Regions from separate parts of the Paenibacillus sp. WG02 genome, predicted to be linked through region 3. Evidence: riboswitches for the same ligand, from Rfam matches in the RefSeq annotation. Region 3 holds a riboswitch; each other region holds the start of a gene.
The links. Region 3 has a riboswitch for cyclic di-GMP ahead of ACBP55_RS02840 (hypothetical protein). Riboswitches for the same ligand answer to the same signal wherever they lie in the genome.
Positions count from the first base shown of each region.

Region 1: it holds a riboswitch for cyclic di-GMP, as region 3 does, so the genes downstream of both, ACBP55_RS24465 (diguanylate cyclase domain-containing protein) here and ACBP55_RS02840 (hypothetical protein) in region 3, are expected to answer to the same signal.
Region 2: it holds a riboswitch for cyclic di-GMP, as region 3 does, so the genes downstream of both, ACBP55_RS16320 (putative motility protein) here and ACBP55_RS02840 (hypothetical protein) in region 3, are expected to answer to the same signal.

Region 1 covers NZ_AP036016.1:5,323,262-5,329,387, reverse strand. The annotation lists gene ACBP55_RS24475 (MDR family MFS transporter) at 1-1,247, shown strand, start outside; partial or broken gene ACBP55_RS24470 (putative bifunctional diguanylate cyclase/phosphodiesterase) at 1,268-2,032, opposite strand; gene ACBP55_RS24465 (diguanylate cyclase domain-containing protein) at 2,057-3,049, opposite strand; cyclic di-GMP riboswitch class I at 3,112-3,204, opposite strand; gene ACBP55_RS24460 (HAD family hydrolase) at 3,411-4,061, shown strand; gene ACBP55_RS24455 (GNAT family N-acetyltransferase) at 4,103-4,525, shown strand; gene ACBP55_RS24450 (electron transfer flavoprotein subunit beta/FixA family protein) at 4,865-5,701, shown strand; gene ACBP55_RS24445 (electron transfer flavoprotein subunit alpha/FixB family protein) at 5,766-6,126, shown strand, end outside.
Region 2 covers NZ_AP036016.1:3,687,551-3,693,676, forward strand. The annotation lists gene carB (carbamoyl-phosphate synthase large subunit) at 1-928, shown strand, start outside; gene pyrF (orotidine-5'-phosphate decarboxylase) at 1,024-1,716, shown strand; gene pyrE (orotate phosphoribosyltransferase) at 1,754-2,395, shown strand; cyclic di-GMP riboswitch class I at 2,483-2,569, shown strand; gene ACBP55_RS16320 (putative motility protein) at 2,590-2,793, shown strand; gene ACBP55_RS16325 (LysR family transcriptional regulator) at 3,354-4,193, opposite strand; gene dapA (4-hydroxy-tetrahydrodipicolinate synthase) at 4,351-5,232, shown strand; gene ACBP55_RS16335 (RidA family protein) at 5,246-5,653, shown strand; gene ACBP55_RS16340 (N-acetyltransferase family protein) at 5,751-6,126, opposite strand, start outside.
Region 3 covers NZ_AP036016.1:623,332-629,457, reverse strand. The annotation lists gene ACBP55_RS02860 (PspA/IM30 family protein) at 1-617, opposite strand, end outside; gene ACBP55_RS02855 (PspC domain-containing protein) at 621-1,073, opposite strand; gene ACBP55_RS02850 (PspA/IM30 family protein) at 1,076-1,738, opposite strand; gene ACBP55_RS02845 (hypothetical protein) at 1,782-2,078, opposite strand; gene ACBP55_RS02840 (hypothetical protein) at 2,548-2,871, opposite strand; cyclic di-GMP riboswitch class I at 2,918-3,012, opposite strand; gene ACBP55_RS02835 (O-antigen ligase family protein) at 3,165-4,682, opposite strand; gene ACBP55_RS02830 (S-layer homology domain-containing protein) at 4,768-6,126, opposite strand, start outside.

The DNA.
Region 1 (6,126 bases), 3.8 Mb from region 3:
TGCCGATTATTGTGAACGAAATTGGCGGCAATGACCTGTACGCATGGGCATTTACCTCATATATGGTTCTTTCTACCGTATTAGCTCCATTAGCAGGCAGATTATCTGACCTATTTGGGCGGAAACGGATCTTTGCAGCAGGCATATTGTTGTTTCTTTTCGGATCTGTGCTTTGCGGTCTATCCCAGAGCATGCTGCAGTTGATCCTGTTCAGAGCGATTCAAGGTATTGGCGCAGGAGTGATGATGCCTTTTCCTGCCATCATAGCGGGAGATATTTATCCAGTGGAGGAGCGAGGTAAAGTTCAAGCGTATTTCACAGGGATGTGGGGGTTATCTGCGATATTAGCGCCTTTATTAGGAACGTTCTTCGTGACCTACCTGAGCTGGCGGTGGATTTTTTTCGTGAATATACCGGTATGTATCGTTGCACTTCTTGCCTTGCAGCCGTATAAGGAAGTGTATCAACCGAAGAAAGCAGTGGTCGATTATGGTGGGGCTATTTTGTTTGCCTGCGGAATATCCTTTTTGCTGCTTACTACTGCAGTTGAGCATTATAGCTACATATATGGAGCGTTAGGGGGCATATTCATGATGGCATTCTTTTTATATGAGAGAAAGCATCCTGCGCCGATCGTTCCGTTAAATCTGCTGCGGAATCGTCCGGTGGCGATTATGATTGCAAGCTCGTTTCTCAGCTGCGCGGCGCTCTTTGGGACTTCCAGCTTCGTTCCTCTCTTCTTGCAAAATCAAGGCTACTCGTTGTTTGTCAGCGGAATTGCGCTTTTGAGTACATCGATTGGGTGGATGGCCGTTGCTGTACCATGCGGAAAATGGGTGGTTCGCTATGGATATAAACGTCTTTTAATCATAGGAAATGTGATACTCGTCATTACAGCGGCTTTGTTTTATTTTATACACAAGGGTTCTTCTTTCTGGTACACGTTTAGCGCACTAATGATGCTTGGTCTTGCTTATGGATTAATCTTCACAATAACAACAATCGGTTCACAGCAGCTGGTAGAAGCGCATCAGAAGGGCATTTCCACCTCGCTGCAGCTCTTTGCACGGAATATCGGGACAGCGGTCAGCGTAACGATTATGGGGGCAATCCTTACTAAATCCAGCGTCTTTTATACAGGGATTCACGACATGTTCGTGTTTGGACTTTTGGCAAGCTTACTTTCATTGGCCATGCCGTTTGCTATTCGTTCAGCGTCCAATCTGAAAAGCCAGAAGACGGAGTAACCTCCGAATTCTGGCTTTTCTCATAAAGCATTTGGACTAGCATTTGCATCATGGATAACATAGCTCGTTTCAAATAGCTGGTCAGTAAGCGGAACAGAGAATAAATATCCTTGTATATGTTGACAACCAATTTTCTCTAGAAAAGTGAGCTGTTCTTGAGTTTCCACACCTACTGCAATGACATTCTTGTTTAAACTATGTGACATGGCCATTATAGCTTCAATGATAGAAGATGCAGATATACTGGTGGAAATATCTTGAACGATCGATTTATCAATTTTCAAAGTATTGATAGGAGAATTCTGTAAAAAGCTTAAGGATGAGTAATCAGTTCCGAAATCATCGACAGCGATTTTAACTCCCTTGCGCCGTAAAGCATAAAGCTTTTCCATGATGTTACGGCCGTTATTCATCGATACACTTTCGGTAATTTCGAGTTCTAAATACTGTGCTTCCAGCTCGTTTTGATGCAGAATATCGAGTATCATGGTCACCAAATCTTCTTGATGAAACTGGACAGCGGATAGATTGACTGCAATTGGAACAGGCTCCATACCCGCAGATTGCCATTTTTTCATTTGTAGGCAGGCAGTTTGTAAAACCCATTTTCCGATGGCAATAATTTGTCCGGATTCTTCTGCAATCGGAATAAATTCCTTCGGCGAGACACTGCCTAACTTATGGCTATCCCAACGCAGTAAAGCTTCGACACCGATTATTTTGCCGGAAGGAATATTGAATTTGGGTTGGTACATCAAGATGAGCTCATTATGTTCTATGGCTGTTCGGAGGGATTGTTCGCATGCATTTCACCTCGAATAAAGGACACTCATTTCCTGTTTATAAAAATAATAATGGTTTCCTCCGCGTTCTTTGGCCATATACATGGCTTGATCGGCATTTTTCAGTAGAACCTCGGGATCTTCTCCATCGATCGGATACAAAGAGATACCAATACTGGTGGAAACAAAAACATTGCGCCCGTCGATTTGGAAAGGAGCTTCCAATTGTTGAATGATTCTTTCGGCTTGCACAGCAGCTGACTTCTGATTGCCTAGCGGGTACAAAATCACAAATTCATCGCCGCTTAGTCTAGAGACAATGCTTTGAGCTAACAAACTTTCCGAAAGCAATGCGGAGAACTTCTTCAAAACAAGATCTCCTAAGTGATGGCCTAACGTATCGTTGATGAGCTTAAACCGATTTACATCAAGGAAAAGCAGAGCTAAGCTCTGATTATGTTGTTTGGCGTTGTTTAACGCATCATGGAAAAGCTGATTGAACTGGTTGCGATTCGGCAACCCTGTCAGCAGATCAAAGTAGGCTAGTTGATGTACGATTTCCTCGGACTTCTTTTTCTCTGTTAAATCGCGGATATAAGCTGTATAGACATACATTCCTTTATACGAAGAGCTCGTCATCGTTATTTCTGCGGGAAATACGCTGCCATCCGAACGATAGGCTTTCAATTCGATTCGCTTACCGATAATCGTTTCGTCTTTGGCTGTGAATAGCAGATTTAAGAAGGTTGTCTCCTGGCCATCTTTTTCAAAAAGAAAATCGATTAACGTAAGCCCTAAAGCTTCTTTGCGTTCGTAACCAAAAATCGCTTCAGCCGCCGGATTGAATGCAATGATCTTTCCACTTGTATTAAACATCATGATACAATCGATAGCAGACTCTAGTATGGAAGCGTTGAGTGCTGTTTTGTTACTAAAGGATATGTAAAGAGCAATGATTGAAATAATGAGCACTAGCAGCATGAGGTAAATCAAATAATTATCTATCAGCGTAAGATGCATGAATCAACCTCATTTCGTATAAATAAAAAAGTCCATCCCGAATGAAAGGATGAACTCCTTGACTCGGTAACCTGTCGTCCATAGCATCCAAGTTAGGGATGCCTTAGGTCATGGCTTTGCGTCGCATTGTTTCCAATGGTTTGCTTTTAACGATTCCATATATGTAGTTCAAAAGGCACTGGTAAATGTTGCGAAAAGCTTAAATACCAGTTAATACGCCTCATTATAATTAGTTGAAAATGACGTGTCTATAGCGGTATTTGCATATAAATAGCGAAAAATGTCGAATTCAACTAAGAATAATTTATAATGCTAATTTCTTAAATATTTTGTAGTTCTAGAGATGGATAGGTGAGGCTTAATGAATAAATCAAGCCAAGTTCGAGGCATTATTTTTGATATGGATAATACGCTGCTGAGGTCGAGAATTAATTTCCAAATGATGAAAAAGCAAGTGGCAGACTTCCTTACCGAGAATGATCTATTACCGGTTGATTTTCCGATTCAAGAGCATACCACGTCAACCATGATTGCGTATGTGAAAGCGAAGGGGATGCCTGAAGAGACCTATACAGAAGTGATGAAAATGGTCGTTCATCATGAACTAATAGGTATGGAGGGCGCAGGTCTGGAATCCCATGTTTCCGAGCTTCTAATGATTTTAAAGTCGCACTATGTCCTGATTATTGTGACAAACAATTCGTACAAGTCCGCGGTTCATGCGCTGGAAGAGACCGGAATTCATCCATACTTTGATTTGATTATCGGAAGAGAGCAAATGGCAGCGATGAAACCCTCTCCATCCGGATACTTAGCCGCCAAGCAGCATTTTCCTCAAATTCATGAGCGAGAATGGATATCGGTCGGAGATTCGTGGATAGATGGCAGAGCATCCATAGATGCTGGAATCCCCTTTATTAGTTATGGGACCAACGATCACTTGATGAAGGAGAAGGGGATTACACCTATAGCGAATATTGACAGCTTGCTTAAGTTGTTAGATTATGTGTAGATAACGATTAATGAAAGTAGTGAATAAAGATGTTAGTAAATGTGAAATCCCGACTCAACGAAAATGACATACAAGAACTGCTTAGTTACAGTGTTTTCCCTGATCCGGAGGCGCTTCAACCGGTTCTTGAGAGTTATGAAAATGATGCAAATCTTTGGCTGTTTGGGTATGAATCCGAAGGTATCATGGTGGGCATTATCGGCTTTGAACTGAATGATAATCAGGAGATGACGATCACTCATCTGGCCGTTGAACCGGAGAGCAGAGGGGTAGGCTTTGGCCGAGGGATCATCCTTGAAATTATTGAAGATATGCATCCGGTTCGAATCGTGGCAGAAACGGATGAAGAGTCGGTCCAATTTTATCGAAATATTGGGTTCGTCATCCGCAGCCTCGGGGAGAAGTATCCCGGTGTAGAACGTTTCCTATGTACGTATGAGGTGGAAGAAGCGGAAGAGGAGTAGGTTTGTATAGATGTATCTCTTTTAAAAAGGACCAGAGTCGTCGACCGTCGACTCAGGTCCTTTTTGTGTTGCGTCCAGCATGTGCGTTCGTGGCTAAACGCCACCTCCAACTCAATTGCTAGGTTACATCGATAAGATTACTTTTAAGCGTTGGACTAAATTAAGTGTCATGTTAGCAGGCTTTTCGCATATATTGTTTTAGATTATTAACTTAAAAAAAAGAGTGAAAGCGATTTCGTTTCGTCATTTTAAGTGACAAAATTCACAATGCTGACAAGCTCCGATCCGTTTGCTGTCGAATGTGCAAGTAAGTTTTCTAAGAAATAGGAGGGTGCAGAGATGCTGCATATTGTCGTTTGTATCAAGCAGGTACCTGACTCTAGAGAAATTCGCATTGACCCCAAAAATAATACGTTAATTCGCCAAGGTGTCCCAAGTATCGTGAACTTCTATGATATGCACGGGCTGGAAGAGGCGCTCCGTATTAAGGATGAACAAGGTGCAAGGATTACAGTAGTAACAATGGGACCTCCGCCTGCGGAGAAAGGTTTAAAGGAATGCATCTCCCTCGGGGCAGATGATGCTGTGTTGGTGACGGATCGCGGCTTCGCGGGAGCGGACACGCTGGCGACATCGTACGTTGTTGCCCGAACCATCCGCAAAATTGCTGAAACGTGGGGACCGGTGGATATTGTTTTTTGCGGCAAACAAACGCTGGACGGCGACACGGGGCAAGTTGGGCCTGGCGTCGCATGCCGATTGGATTTGGAACAGCTTACTTATGTCAACAAAGTCGTCAGTGTGGATGAAAAGCGGCGAAAAGTTCGTGTGCATCGGCTCTTGGAAGATGGCATTGAAGTCGTTGAGACAAGCATGCCGGTGCTGATAACGGCACTGAAGGAACTGAACAAGGTGAGACGAGCATCGCTGCCTGGTATGATTCGGGCTGCGCGTTATAAGCCGACTGTTTGGACGACGGCTGATTTTCCGGATCTTGAAAAAGCGAAAATCGGGCTAAAAGGCTCACCAACGATCGTAGCCAAAACATGGGTGCCGGAGGTAAAAGCGGTTAAAACGCATATGATCGCGTTTGATTCGCCGGAAGCAGCCGCTGCTCAGCTAGCTGATCAGCTCATGACGAAAGAGATGCAGACTTTGTTAGACTGGTCTTCGTGAAAGTAAAGCATGTGTACGACCCGAAAAACTCAGAATCACCGTTATGGGAATGGAGGAAGTCACGATGTCAAATGAACAATCACCGGACCAGCCTGAAGTATCGATGCCCGATTGGTCGGCTTATCGGGGAGTATTGATCGTTGTGGAGCAGCGAGATGGAGCTGCGAAGAAGGTTTCCTGGCAGCTGCTAGGCGAAGGCAAGAAGCTGGCAGCGAAGCTAGACGCGCCGCTCATGGCGCTCGTCATCGGCGAAGATGTGGCCCACCTCGCCGATGAAGCCGTGCATTACGGCGCGGACAGGGTGTTCCTATGCGAAGCCCCCGAGCTTCGCACCTACCCGGACTCGGCCATACAGCCGAGTCTGCTTGAAGCTGATCGAGGAAGCGAAGCCCGAGATCGTGCTGTTCGGCGCGACAGCGACGGGC
Region 2 (6,126 bases), 3.1 Mb from region 3:
GGTTGATGCCATCTGCGATAGAGAAACGGTTCTAATCCCTGGGATTATGGAACACGTTGAACGCGCAGGGGTTCACTCCGGTGACTCCATCGCGGTTTATCCGCCGCAATCGATCTCGGAAGAGATTAAACAACAAATTATCGACATTACGACGAAAATCGGCCTTGAGCTGAACGTAGTGGGTTTAGTCAACATCCAGTTCGTCATTCATAACGATCAAGTGTATGTGATCGAGGTTAACCCGCGTTCATCCAGAACCGTGCCTTTCTTGAGTAAAGTAACGAACATCCCGATGGCCAACGTGGCTACACGCGTCATTATGGGACAAAAGCTGGCGGATATGGGCTACCAAGGTGGATTATGGCCGGAAGACAAGTACGTATCGGTTAAAGTGCCAGTGTTCTCCTTCGCGAAACTGCGCCGTGTTGATACAACTCTCGGACCTGAGATGAAATCGACAGGCGAGGTTATGGGTCGCGATATCAATTTTGCCAAAGCACTCTATAAAGGCTTAATCGGAGCGGGGATGAAAATTCCTGCAGCAGGATCTGTCGTAGTAACCGTAGCTGACAAAGATAAAGAAGAAGCGATTGAAATCTTAAAAGGCTTCTATCGTCTTGGATATAAAATTATTGCAACAGGCGGAACAGCATTGGCCATTGAACAAGCTGGTCTTCCAGTAACGACCGTAAACAAGCTGAGCGAAGGTTCGCCAAACATTCTGGATCTCATCCGCAGCGGTGATGCACAGTTCGTTGTGAACACGCTGACGAAAGGTAAAGAGCCAGAGCGTGACGGCTTCCGCATTCGTCGTGAAGCGGTAGAGAACGGTGTGGTTTGTATGACATCACTCGATACAGTAAGAGCGCTTGTTAATATGCTTGAAGCAATCAACTTCTCCTCGCGTGCAATGCCAATTCATGTCTAAGACTATGCTTACGAAGTCAGTTTTGCTAAAGCAAAACTCTAAGGAGAGTGACGAACTTGAGTATACTAACTCGCACAGATGTTACAGGACGCATTATGGTCGCTTTGGATTATGCGAACGCAGAAGGTGCTGAAGGGCTGCTAAAGCAGCTCGAAGGCATCCCTTGCTACGTGAAGGTGGGCATGCAGCTGTTCTATGCTGCGGGTCCAAGCTTCGTCGCGAGCCTGAAGGATCGCGGCTACAAGGTGTTCCTTGATGTGAAGATGCATGACATTCCGAACACGGTCAAAGGCGGCGCGGAAAGCGTGACGCGCCTTGGGGTTGATGTGTTCAATGTCCATGCTGCCGGAGGCAAGCAGATGATGGAAGCCGCCTTGGAGGGGGTCGACAAGGGGCTAGCTGTTGGAGCTGCACGCCCGATCGTTATCGGCGTGACGCAATTGACCAGCACCAGCGTGCAGGTGCTGAATGATGAGATCGGCCTGACCGGTACGGTTGAGCAGGCCGTCATTCGCTATGCCCGCTTGGCGCATGCTGCGGGGCTTCAGGGTGTTGTCGCGTCACCGCTTGAGGTGACTGCGATTAAGGCGGCGTGCAGTGACGGTTTCGTCACCGTGACGCCAGGCATTCGCCCTGCGGGAGCCGACGTAGGCGACCAATCGCGCATCATGACGCCGGCTGAGGCGTTCGCGCAGGGGACGGACTACGTCGTGATTGGTCGACCGATCACAGGCGCAGCGGATCCAAGAGCAGCGATTGAAGCGATTATCGATTCAATCGTGGAATAAGCTTTTGTCTAACTACGGAAGGAACGGTGGTAGGAACATGAGTCAACTCGAAGCAATCGCGCAGCATATTGCAGCGTCGTTATTAGATATAGAAGCGGTAGCACTTCGACCGCAGCAGCCTTTTACATGGACATCTGGCCTCAAGTCGCCAATATATTGTGACAATCGTCTGACGATGTCACACCCAGCTATTCGCGAAGCGATCGCTGACGGCTTCGCAGCTTTGATCCAAGAGAAATTCCCTGATGCTGAGGTTGTTGCTGGTACGGCAACAGCGGGCATTCCTCATGCCGCTTGGGTAGCTCAGAAGCTAGGTCTCCCGATGATCTATATTCGCGATAAAGCCAAAGGGCATGGCAAAGAGAACCTGATTGAAGGCACTGTGAAACCAGGACAAAAGGTGATCGTGATTGAAGATCTTATCTCTACAGGCGGCAGTTCCTTGAAAGCAGCTATTGCTGTCAAAGAAGCTGGTGCTGTAGCGCTGGGCGTGTTGGCGATATTCTCCTATCAACTTGATAAAGCTACAGAAGCGTTCCAAACTGCGGATATGCCGCTGTACACACTTTCCAACTACGCTACACTGCTTGAAGTGGCTTTAGAGAAGGGTAAAATCAAACAAGAAGACATGGAATTGCTTCGTTCTTGGAGATCGAATCCTGCTGCATTTGGTGTGTAAGTTTGTATAACTTAAAATAATGCGAAGTTTGACGAATTGTGCAATATTATCCTATACTAGAAAAGTGCTGCTAGGTACTGCCTAACATCTGCGAAATGGCAAATGGCGCGAAAGCGACAGACGCAAAGCTATAGGGGCTACTCGGTTTACACCGTATGCTTGCCAGCTACCGAACGATGAGAGGAGGATTGCGCGTGAATATCAGCAACAGTATCATGACTGCGATTAGTGGCGGAGACGCTTTGAAGCAAGCCGTTGGCATTGAGCTTTTAAGCAAAGTAAGTGATATGCAAGCAGCTTCATCTAGTACATTAGTACAGGATTTTACGAAATCCCAACAGCTGGTTACCGCTTCAGCGACACCGCATTTGGGTGGCAATCTCGACATCCGCATATAAGTTCATACAGAAGAAGCTCTACCTTTACGTAAAGGAGAGCTTCTTTTTTTACTTATATTTTATATGTTTTGGGTTAGGGGGTAACAAAGCTTATTCCCTCCTGATGTTTGTAGAGCGGACGGGCCTAGATAGAGAAACTAGCATGTGAGAGACTGCATTCCGACTAGAAATTATCCCTTGCCCACCGAACTGTTGTACTTTGTGCAACAATCCGGCGGTTTCTTTGGACAATTTGGCTTTTTGTTGTACTGCGTACAACAATTTGGCGGGAATCGCTCAGAAATAGGCGTTTAAAGCTCAAATTGTTGCACGAAATACAACAATAGTAGGCTACTTCGGCGTAAGGAGGGTGTATTGTTGCACAAAATACAACTTGGACTATCGTGTACTTGGGGATTTTCAATTGGCGGGTTCCCAACATGTGGTGGATGCCCAACTGCCCTCACGAAAGCTGAATGACTCTAATATCGAATTTTGGAGTTATGAATAATAGTTATGAATCACAAAACTGCTGAAGAACTCTAAACGGCGGAATAATCCGTGTTTCTTATTCGCTCAGGTTATCCTTGGGTCAGTTGGTGAATGAATGTTTGCAAAGGCTGAGACATCCACTTTTTAGGGTGAAGCAGCAGCTGAAGGTCCAATTTTACGTCTGGATGTGAAAAAGGAAGATGAGCTAATTTCCCTTGTTCCAGTTCATCCTGTACGGCAATTTGGGGCAGCAGGGCGATGCCAAGCCCATTCATGACGCAGTGCTTAATGGTTTCTAAATTACCGAGCTCAAATCCAATCTGAAGAGGGATAGCATGATCTTTTAGCAACTTTTCAAACATGCCTCGATAAATGCAGCCCTCTTCTGTAACGATAAATTCGGTTTGCTGAAAATCGGTTAGTTGTATCTGTGTTCGTTTCGTTAGCGGATGCTCAAGAGGTGCCACCAAAACTAATGGTTCTTCCCTAACTTTTGTACAAGCAAGTGTGGTATCTGAAGGATAACGATCTAACAGGAGTCCAATGTCATAGTCCCCATCTCTGACTTTGGTTATGAGGGAAGCCTCACTGTCAGGGAAGAGCTGGATATTCAGTCCAGGGAATTGTTGCTTCAGCACATGTAAATAGGGTGGTAAATAATAAGCAGCGAGGGAGTTAATTGTCCCGATCGTCAGTGTTCCGCTGACTTCGCTTGTTATCATTTCTTTGGATTGATCATAGAGGTCAAGCATTTGCAAGACTAGCTTTAACAAGCTTTCACCCGGTGCTGTTAATCGAAACTGACGTCCGTATCTTTCGAAAAGGGGTACGCCATACTCTCGTTCCAGCTTCTGAATTTGCATCGTAATGCTCGATTGTGCATAGCCCAATTCTTCAGCAGTCTCGAGTAAAGCTCTTTCTCCGTGCAACCTCCCGAAAGGTTCGGAAATAAGTTAGATCCATGGGAACCCCTCGCTTCATTATCAAAATTTTTGATGAGTCTTATCATTTATTATAGCTAACTGTGATGCAATGATCCATGCTAAAGTGAATGTACAAATAAATGAGGACTGGGAGATGATTGGGATGTTAAGAGAGAAAGATTTACATGGGATCTATGTTCCCATTGTTACGCCATTTGATCAGGCATACGAGGTGGATGCAGCCTCTTTTTATAATCTAGCTTACAATTTATTTCAAGATGAGGTAGACGGATTGGTCGTCAATGGAACGACAGGGGAATCGCCGACGATTACAAATGAGGAAATGGCGATCATGTTCGCTACGGCACAAGCGGCTCGCGAGGCTGCACAAGTAGATGCTTCGCTCATTGTAGGTACAGGAACGAATGATACGTTGTCCACGGTGAAAAAGACGGAAGCTGCTGGGAAATTAGGGGCTGACGCTGTTTTAGTTGTTGTCCCTTATTATAACAAGCCGAGTCAACAAGGGATCATTGAACATTTTCGCCGGGCAGCCAGCGTTGGTGTGCCTGTTATTCTATATGAAGTACCGCATCGCACGGGCGTGACGTTGGAACTTGATACGGTGCGTACGATACTCGAACTTGATGGCGTCATCGGAATGAAAGACAGTACGCCGAACATACGATTGGTGTCTGAGCTAACCCGACTTGGCTCGAAACCCGTTTTGTGCGGGGAGGATTCACTACTTTATGACGCGCTAAGCTCAGGTGCTAAAGGGATTATGAGCGCGTCAGCGAATGTAATGACGGAGCGGTTTGTATCGTTTTATCGCCATTTTGAAGCTGGACAGCACGAGATGAGTAAACAGCTATTCGAGGAGTTGCTGCCACTCATTCGATTGCTATTCGAAGAGCCGAATCCGGCACCTCTCAAATGGCTGCTTGAGCAGCAAGGTGTCATTGAATCGGGAACACTTCGATTGCCGCTGCTTTCGGTGACAGAAGGCTTGCAGAAGAAGTTAGCCGCTTTTTTACAAAAATGAAAGGGAGAGAGTTATGAATCGGACTAGGGTATTTACAGGCTCACCTTGGGAGCCTGTTGTTGGCTATTGTCGGGCAATTCGGGTGGGGAACCGGATCGAAGTTGCTGGCACAACGGCAATGAAGGATGGTGAGGTCGTTGGCGTTGGTAATCCGTATGAACAAGCAAGGTTCGTCCTCCAGACGATCGAGCAGGCGCTGCAAGAACTTGGGGGGCAACTGTCAGATGTGATTCGAACGAGAATGTTTGTAACGGATATTTCATTATGGGAGGAATTCGGTAGGGCACATGGGGAGTTTTTCCATGACGTGCAGCCTGTAGCAACGATGGTAGAAGTGAAGGCTTTAATAGATCCTTTGTTGCTGATAGAGATTGAGGTAGAAGCTCATTTAAATGAGGAAACTTTGAATGGCTTGAAATGAGGCTTTTCATAAGGCTTTAAGTATAAAAAAGCGCTTGTCCTCTTAGAAGGCGATTGAAAATCGCGAGTATAAGGAGCAAGCGCTCTTTGTTTCCAATTTAGCCTACACGTTTACCAAGAATGATGAGGTCGCGCTCGATTCCATCCAGTTCGGCAATGCCAGGCAGATGGGCCCAATTGGCGAAGCCGAATTTACGGAAAAGGTGGAGGCTGGGATCGTTATGACCGAAAATGAAGCCGAGAAGCGTCTTCAGTCCCAGTTTTGGACTTGCCTCTATCGCATGCTCCATCAGGTAACGACCAATGCCTTGGCCGCGATAAGCTTCATCGACATAAATGCTGACTTCCGCTGTAGCGTTATAAGCAGGACGGCCATAGAAGGACTGAAAGCTGAGCCAGCCACAAATGCGCTTGTCGTTTTCCAATACCCATAAAGGACGGAAATCCGCTGAATGTTCATGGAACCAGCCTTCA
Region 3 (6,126 bases):
GCAACATCGACAGGTGTGTAGCTGCCTACTGAACCTGCTGGTACGTAAGGCTTGCGAGCGATTTCTGCTTCAACTTCCATTTGGATAATTTTCTCTTCCATACGTTGGAAGCCGCGGGATGCGTTGCCGCTTTCGATGACACCGTTGTAGGATACTTGTGCCATTTGTTTTTTGGCTTTAGCCAGTTGAGCGCGGGATACAAGCTCGTTGCGTTTGTTACGCAGTTTGTAGAACTCATCTTTCATTTCGTGCAGCTGCTGTGTTAGCTCATCCGCATGTGCTTTGGAAGCAGCATATAGATCTGTGTACTCAACAATTTTATCTTCGTGGTACAATTTTTCTTCAACGGCTTGGCGAGCGATAGCCTCTTGGCCATTTTTGATCGCTGCGGAAGCTTTAGCTTCGCGGTCAGCCACGAGACGAACAGACTCTTCAAGACGCTGCTTCAGCTTGCGCTCATTCGCGATTTGTCTAGCAACCGTAACTTCAGCTTGCGCGATTTCTTGCTCCATATCCCGCAAATATTGATTCAACATAACAATCGGATCCTCAATTTTATCCAATACCTCGTGAATTGATGCTTTTGTCATATCTTTCATTCTTGTAAATACTCCCATGGTTTACACGTCTCCTTTTTTAATATCAATTGGTTGTTCCAAGCGAGCGACTTTGGCTCTAAGTTCTTCTACTTCTCTTTGCAAAGCTTTCTTTTCAATATCTTTCATCATTTCATCGATATTGTTTGTTTTTCCAGCGTCGTACGGAGCATTATAGCCCGTATGTTGTGGCGCATGGTTAGGGTGCGGCTTATGAGTATTCCATGCCCCGCCATTATAGCCGTGACGGCCATATGAGCCAGCATAAGGATCAAATGGAGGCTGATCGTACCCAGGTTCCTTTGGAATAACAAGTGCAGCTACAAAGTAGATGAAAATGACCGTTCCTCCGGTGAAAATTGTGGTGATCACCACTAACAAACGCAATAGTGTTGCATCTACATTCATGGCCTCGGCGAGTCCGCCGCATAGACCAGTAACTTTCTTATCTCTTCGTGAGCGGTAAAGTTTGCTCATGATTACTTGGCTCCCTCCTGCTGCAGTCTGTTTCTCAGAGCTTCCATTTCAGCATCTACGGCCGGGTTGCCCCCGCTATAGTAGCTTTCGCGCCCCATTCGTCTTACATCGCGGAGCGTTCTGGCGTGCAGTTCCATATCGGAAACGCGCTCTTCCAAGCGACCGAACATCCGTGGTGTCGCATCCTGCGCCACACTGCTGCGAGCATGCAATCTTTGCTGCAACCTTGCGGACTCCATTCGCGCTAAGTAGTAGCTGCGTTTGTCTGCCACTTCTTTGTAATCGGCTTTGAGCTGCTGCAGCTCTTCATCCAAATCCAGGATGGACTGCTTCGCCTGATCGTACAACTCATGATACTGCTCGCTTTTCTCCTCGGCTTGCAGTTTCTCTTGAAGCACGATCCTTGCCATATGTTCTTCGCCGGCCTTCAGAGCCAGCAGCGCTTGATGCTCGCGCTTCTCTTTGGTTTCCAGCGCCGTCAGATATTGCTGCCGGAGTGAAGCTGCGTGGCTTACGCATTGTTGATACAGTCTCTCGGACTGTTGAAGCTGCTCACGCTGCGCCGCTAAGTACTGGTCAATCAAGCGGACCGGGTCTTCCGACCGCTCCAGATGTTCATTCAGTGTCGCTACGGTAATGTCTCTCATTCGCCTAAATAGGCTCATCTCTCATACCACCTTTTTCACTCTCTGTATTCGTTTCATTGCATTACACAGTTCTTCTTGTCAACATCGAAACTCCGTAACCTATCAACCCAATCGCCAGTAGAATGATGATCCAACCAGCTAATTTACCAATCAGGATGATTGCGCCAAGCCCTGCAATAATCCAACCGATTTTGCTGCCGTTCTGTATGCCTACATAACCAAGGCCAACCATTCCTATTGGAATCAAGTATCCCATCACCGAGCCAATAAATGGTCCCATGTGAACGCCTAGCTTATTTAACAGAATAAGTAGCCCGAATGCGATTAGCAGAGCGGCTAAGCCTGTATTTCTTTTCATCGTTTCGTCACCGCCTTTCGTTGTTCGCTTTGTTGTTTGCTGTGCTCTTGTTCATGTCTTTATTTTAGGTAAAAACGAAGCTTTCCAAAACGGACTAACGACGGTATTTGTTCCTAGACCTTAGTCGGGGCGCATCTAAGACCTGTGTCAGAGCGCGACAGTGTTTGTACGACAGACGTTACTTAGCAAGCTTGGTAACTCACTCATTTGTCATGGGAAAAGGAAGGTTTAACTTATATGAAACGACATATACCATGGTTAACTATACTGCCTATCTATCCAATGAATAGCTTTCTTGGTTTCAGGAAACATTGTGATTCAGAGGCTGGGCATTCTGAGCAGAAGTGAACTGAACCGGTATTTGAAGCGTAATGAGGTGGAATAAAAAAACTACCTAGCGAGATCGCAAGGTAGTTGATCATTTATATACAACATTCATCTAATGAAATTACGACACTATTCTGAGGATTTATTGTATCGAACCAAAATCCTTGGTGCGTTTGCTGCGGGTCGAATGTATCGTGCGGTCTAGTAATTGAGACAACTCTTTCATGAAGCAAAAAAAGTTTTGTCCGGAAAACCGTCTCCCTCTGCATAACATCTTGCAATAGCTGAAGCGGCTTTCATAAACATATGGTCTTTGGTAGTACCTGGGATCCTCTCTAAGCTGCCGAAATTCTTCATTAACTAGATCAAACTCAATTTCACCCAAACTTTCTTCTGTTGGACCAAACTTGTATATGACTTTTTCGGCATCGTCGAATACTTTAATTAGCATCAGATATGTTGCCATATTTCGATCCTCCTTTCTTTTTTGGCAATAAAAAAACAAGCCCCTAAAGAGTAACCCGGCTATCATCCCATGACATGTGACTCATGACTTAGACCCGTGGCTTTGCGTCTCCACCTTTCGATGGATTTGCCTTTGTTCATTATTGCTTGATATTAGGTGTGTTTTACTGAGCATTGTTAGTTGTAAAGTACTATCTATTTTCCATGGTATTCCATAAAATAATGAAATTCAACATATTTCTACAAAAAAGAGGCACTCTGTACACAAAGTGTGTGATTTCATACAAAAACGGCCTAGTTGACTAATTTACTCTTTGCTAATTCATCCAGAAGCGAACGATAAAGCTCCTCTTTAGGCATGATATCTGCTGCAGCTTGGATCTTCTCTTTTGCCAATATATAATAAGTCCGATCCCCCGTCTTATTCCCTAGTAGCACGTAGCTTTTAGCGGATTCATATTTCACGGAATGTGACCATGGGAGAGCACGTTCAGCTTTTTCCAAATAAGCTCGACCTTCGCTTAGCTGCCCAGATAATACTAGATTCGTCCCCACCCTTTTACAGGTGTAGCCCCATTCAAACCATCCCAATACCGCAACCAACATAATCAAAATACCAGATAAGATAACTTTTGATAATGGAGTCTCCATCTTCATACGCCATGTAAATCTATTATTTATCGGAATCTCTACAAAGCTTACTAGAAACAGTAGCAGCATAAACACCCACGGGAAGCTAAGATCAAAATCAAAGCCTGCATGCAGCAGGATAACCGTCACCATCACCAAAGCTGCCTTCACCCAATAAAAATTGGTCTCTCCGAGATTTTTTGCTTTGAAAAATCCCCATACTTTTAGGTAGAACCATCCTATCCACGCTAAAAAAGCCAGCAATCCAAGCAGCCCTATATCCATCGTAATTTGCAGAAAATGATTATGGACATATTTAACAAAGTACTCCTTGGATCGGTATAGCTGCTGTAGAACAACCCATCCTCCACCGCCACTCCCTGTCCATCCATAATCCCTAATGATTTGTAGGCTATCCTTCCAATATACAAGCCTTATTTGAAATTCAGATGTTTGGGGTTGAATGGACTGCACTCTGCTCCAGAAAAATAATGGATCCAGTTTGATAGTCGCGGCAATCACATAGCTCAAGAAATGAACAAATGCGGTCCCTATCCATGCGGCTCTCTTTCTGAATTCCGGAAATAAAATCAGACTCATACAGATAGATAAACCCCATAGAATCCAAACAGATCGAGAAAATGTGAGGAACAAGCCTGCTCCACTCATAGCTGCAAGCAATAAATACCGTTTTTTCTGCTTGCTTACGTAAAAGAAGAGTCCAGATAGAAGACCAATCAATAAAACAACAGCTAACGTATTCGCATACTCTATAGTAGATTCAAGACGTCCTTTTCGCTCTAAGTGCAGTAGAAGCCCCCACACGACGAGCCCAGCTGCAGCCCATGTCCATGACTTTAAATAGCCGATTCTTTGTTTTAGAGGTACTCTAGTTACTATCAAAGCCCAGGGAACCAGCAAACCAAACTTATTTGCTTCCAGGATGGCTTGCTCCTGATCAACGGCATAGAGAATAGACACCCCATACATGATTGCCATAAACAAAATAAGAAGATGGAATAATGAAAATTGAATTTCCTTGTCCCAAAATGCGAACACAGCAAACCCTGCTAGAAGAACAATAAATACAATAAGATAGCTCTGTTCGTAATAAAATCCCTGAAATAATGAGCCACTCCAGCATAGTAGCAATAAAAGCCCTGTCATCGTTTTTACTTTCATGTAACACCCCTGATTACCTAACTTATCCATCTACTATACAAGAAAACTGCCGATTAAGTCTCGGCAGTCGTCTTGGTCGATCTATTTAGTTGATGAAATCAACTACCTGTAATAGTCTCTTCAACATCACAACAGCCTGTGCACGAGTGGCCTCGCTTTGTGGCGCAAAGTCAGACTCTGTCAAGCCAGTAATTACTCCCACTTTAGTTACCTGAGCGGTAGAGTTTCGAGCCCAAGTACTTATTGCATCTTTATCGTGGAAGGAGGCTATTTGGCTCTCATTAGCAGCATCAACAGATTTACCTGTAAATTTTAATGCTTTAGCGATCATAACAGCCATTTGTTCCCTTGTGATCTTGGCATTAGGACGGAATGTTCCATCCTCATACCCCTCGATTAGTCCCGCTTTAACCGCAGCACCGACAGTGCCTTGGTACCAGCTTGCGGAATCAACATCCTTAAATTGCATACTGGACTTAACTTCATTTAATCCTAAAGCACGAGTAAGTAATGTCGCGAACTCGGCACGGCTTATCAATTGTTCCGGGGAGAATGCATCAGCTGCAGTTCCTTCAACCAATTGCTTCGTTGCGAGAAACTCTACATCCTCTTTTGCCCAATATCCGCTTAAATCTTTGAAGGTTTGTTGCCCTTGAACCACGGTATAGAGGCTATTTGAATTTCGCTTTATCGTAACTTCTGTCTTACCGTTAATCGTTGTAAATATGGCCGGTACAAACATTAATTTACCGGTTGTTTCATCAAAGGTAACTGCTGTAGAACGATTTGCATTTAAAACTTGATGAACTGTTATGGTTCTAGTCACATATATGCTGCCAAAGTTGTTTATCTCTTGCTTCTTACCATTCGCCTCAGCAGTAATACTGAAGTCGACTAGGTCCGTTAACAAATTAACGTTCAGGCTTTTAGCTTTATTGTCTATTTGTTTAGCTTTACTCCCTGTAACTTTCTCGATTTGAATAGTTAGAACGACATCTTTCAATGAAGCCCCCAATTGAGTAGCTAGCAACGATAAATCAATTAATTTGATAGGCAAATTATAGCTTGCCGATTCATTCTTAATGGAAATAACTGCGGAAGAGTCTTTGAACGAATCTGCTAGTGTTCCAACTGGCAATTGAACCTGAGATATCGGATCCGATCCTTCGATTTCTAGACTTACTGTTTGTGCACCTTTGTCCTTGTCTTTTAGAAGACCTAACGCTTTTCCTAATTTGTCGGCATCAAGGACGACTTTCGTTACCTGCTTGCCTTCTGAATTGGAATCTTTAGTTACGGTCGCTGCTCTTTTATCAAGCTTTACGCCATTTGCAACTTCTGTTATCCCCGTATCTGGAGATGTATTCCCGCTTTCACTATTATCTCCATGTTCATTTCCGGGATTAGAATTTCCATTGTTAGGAGGGATTACTGAATCAGAACA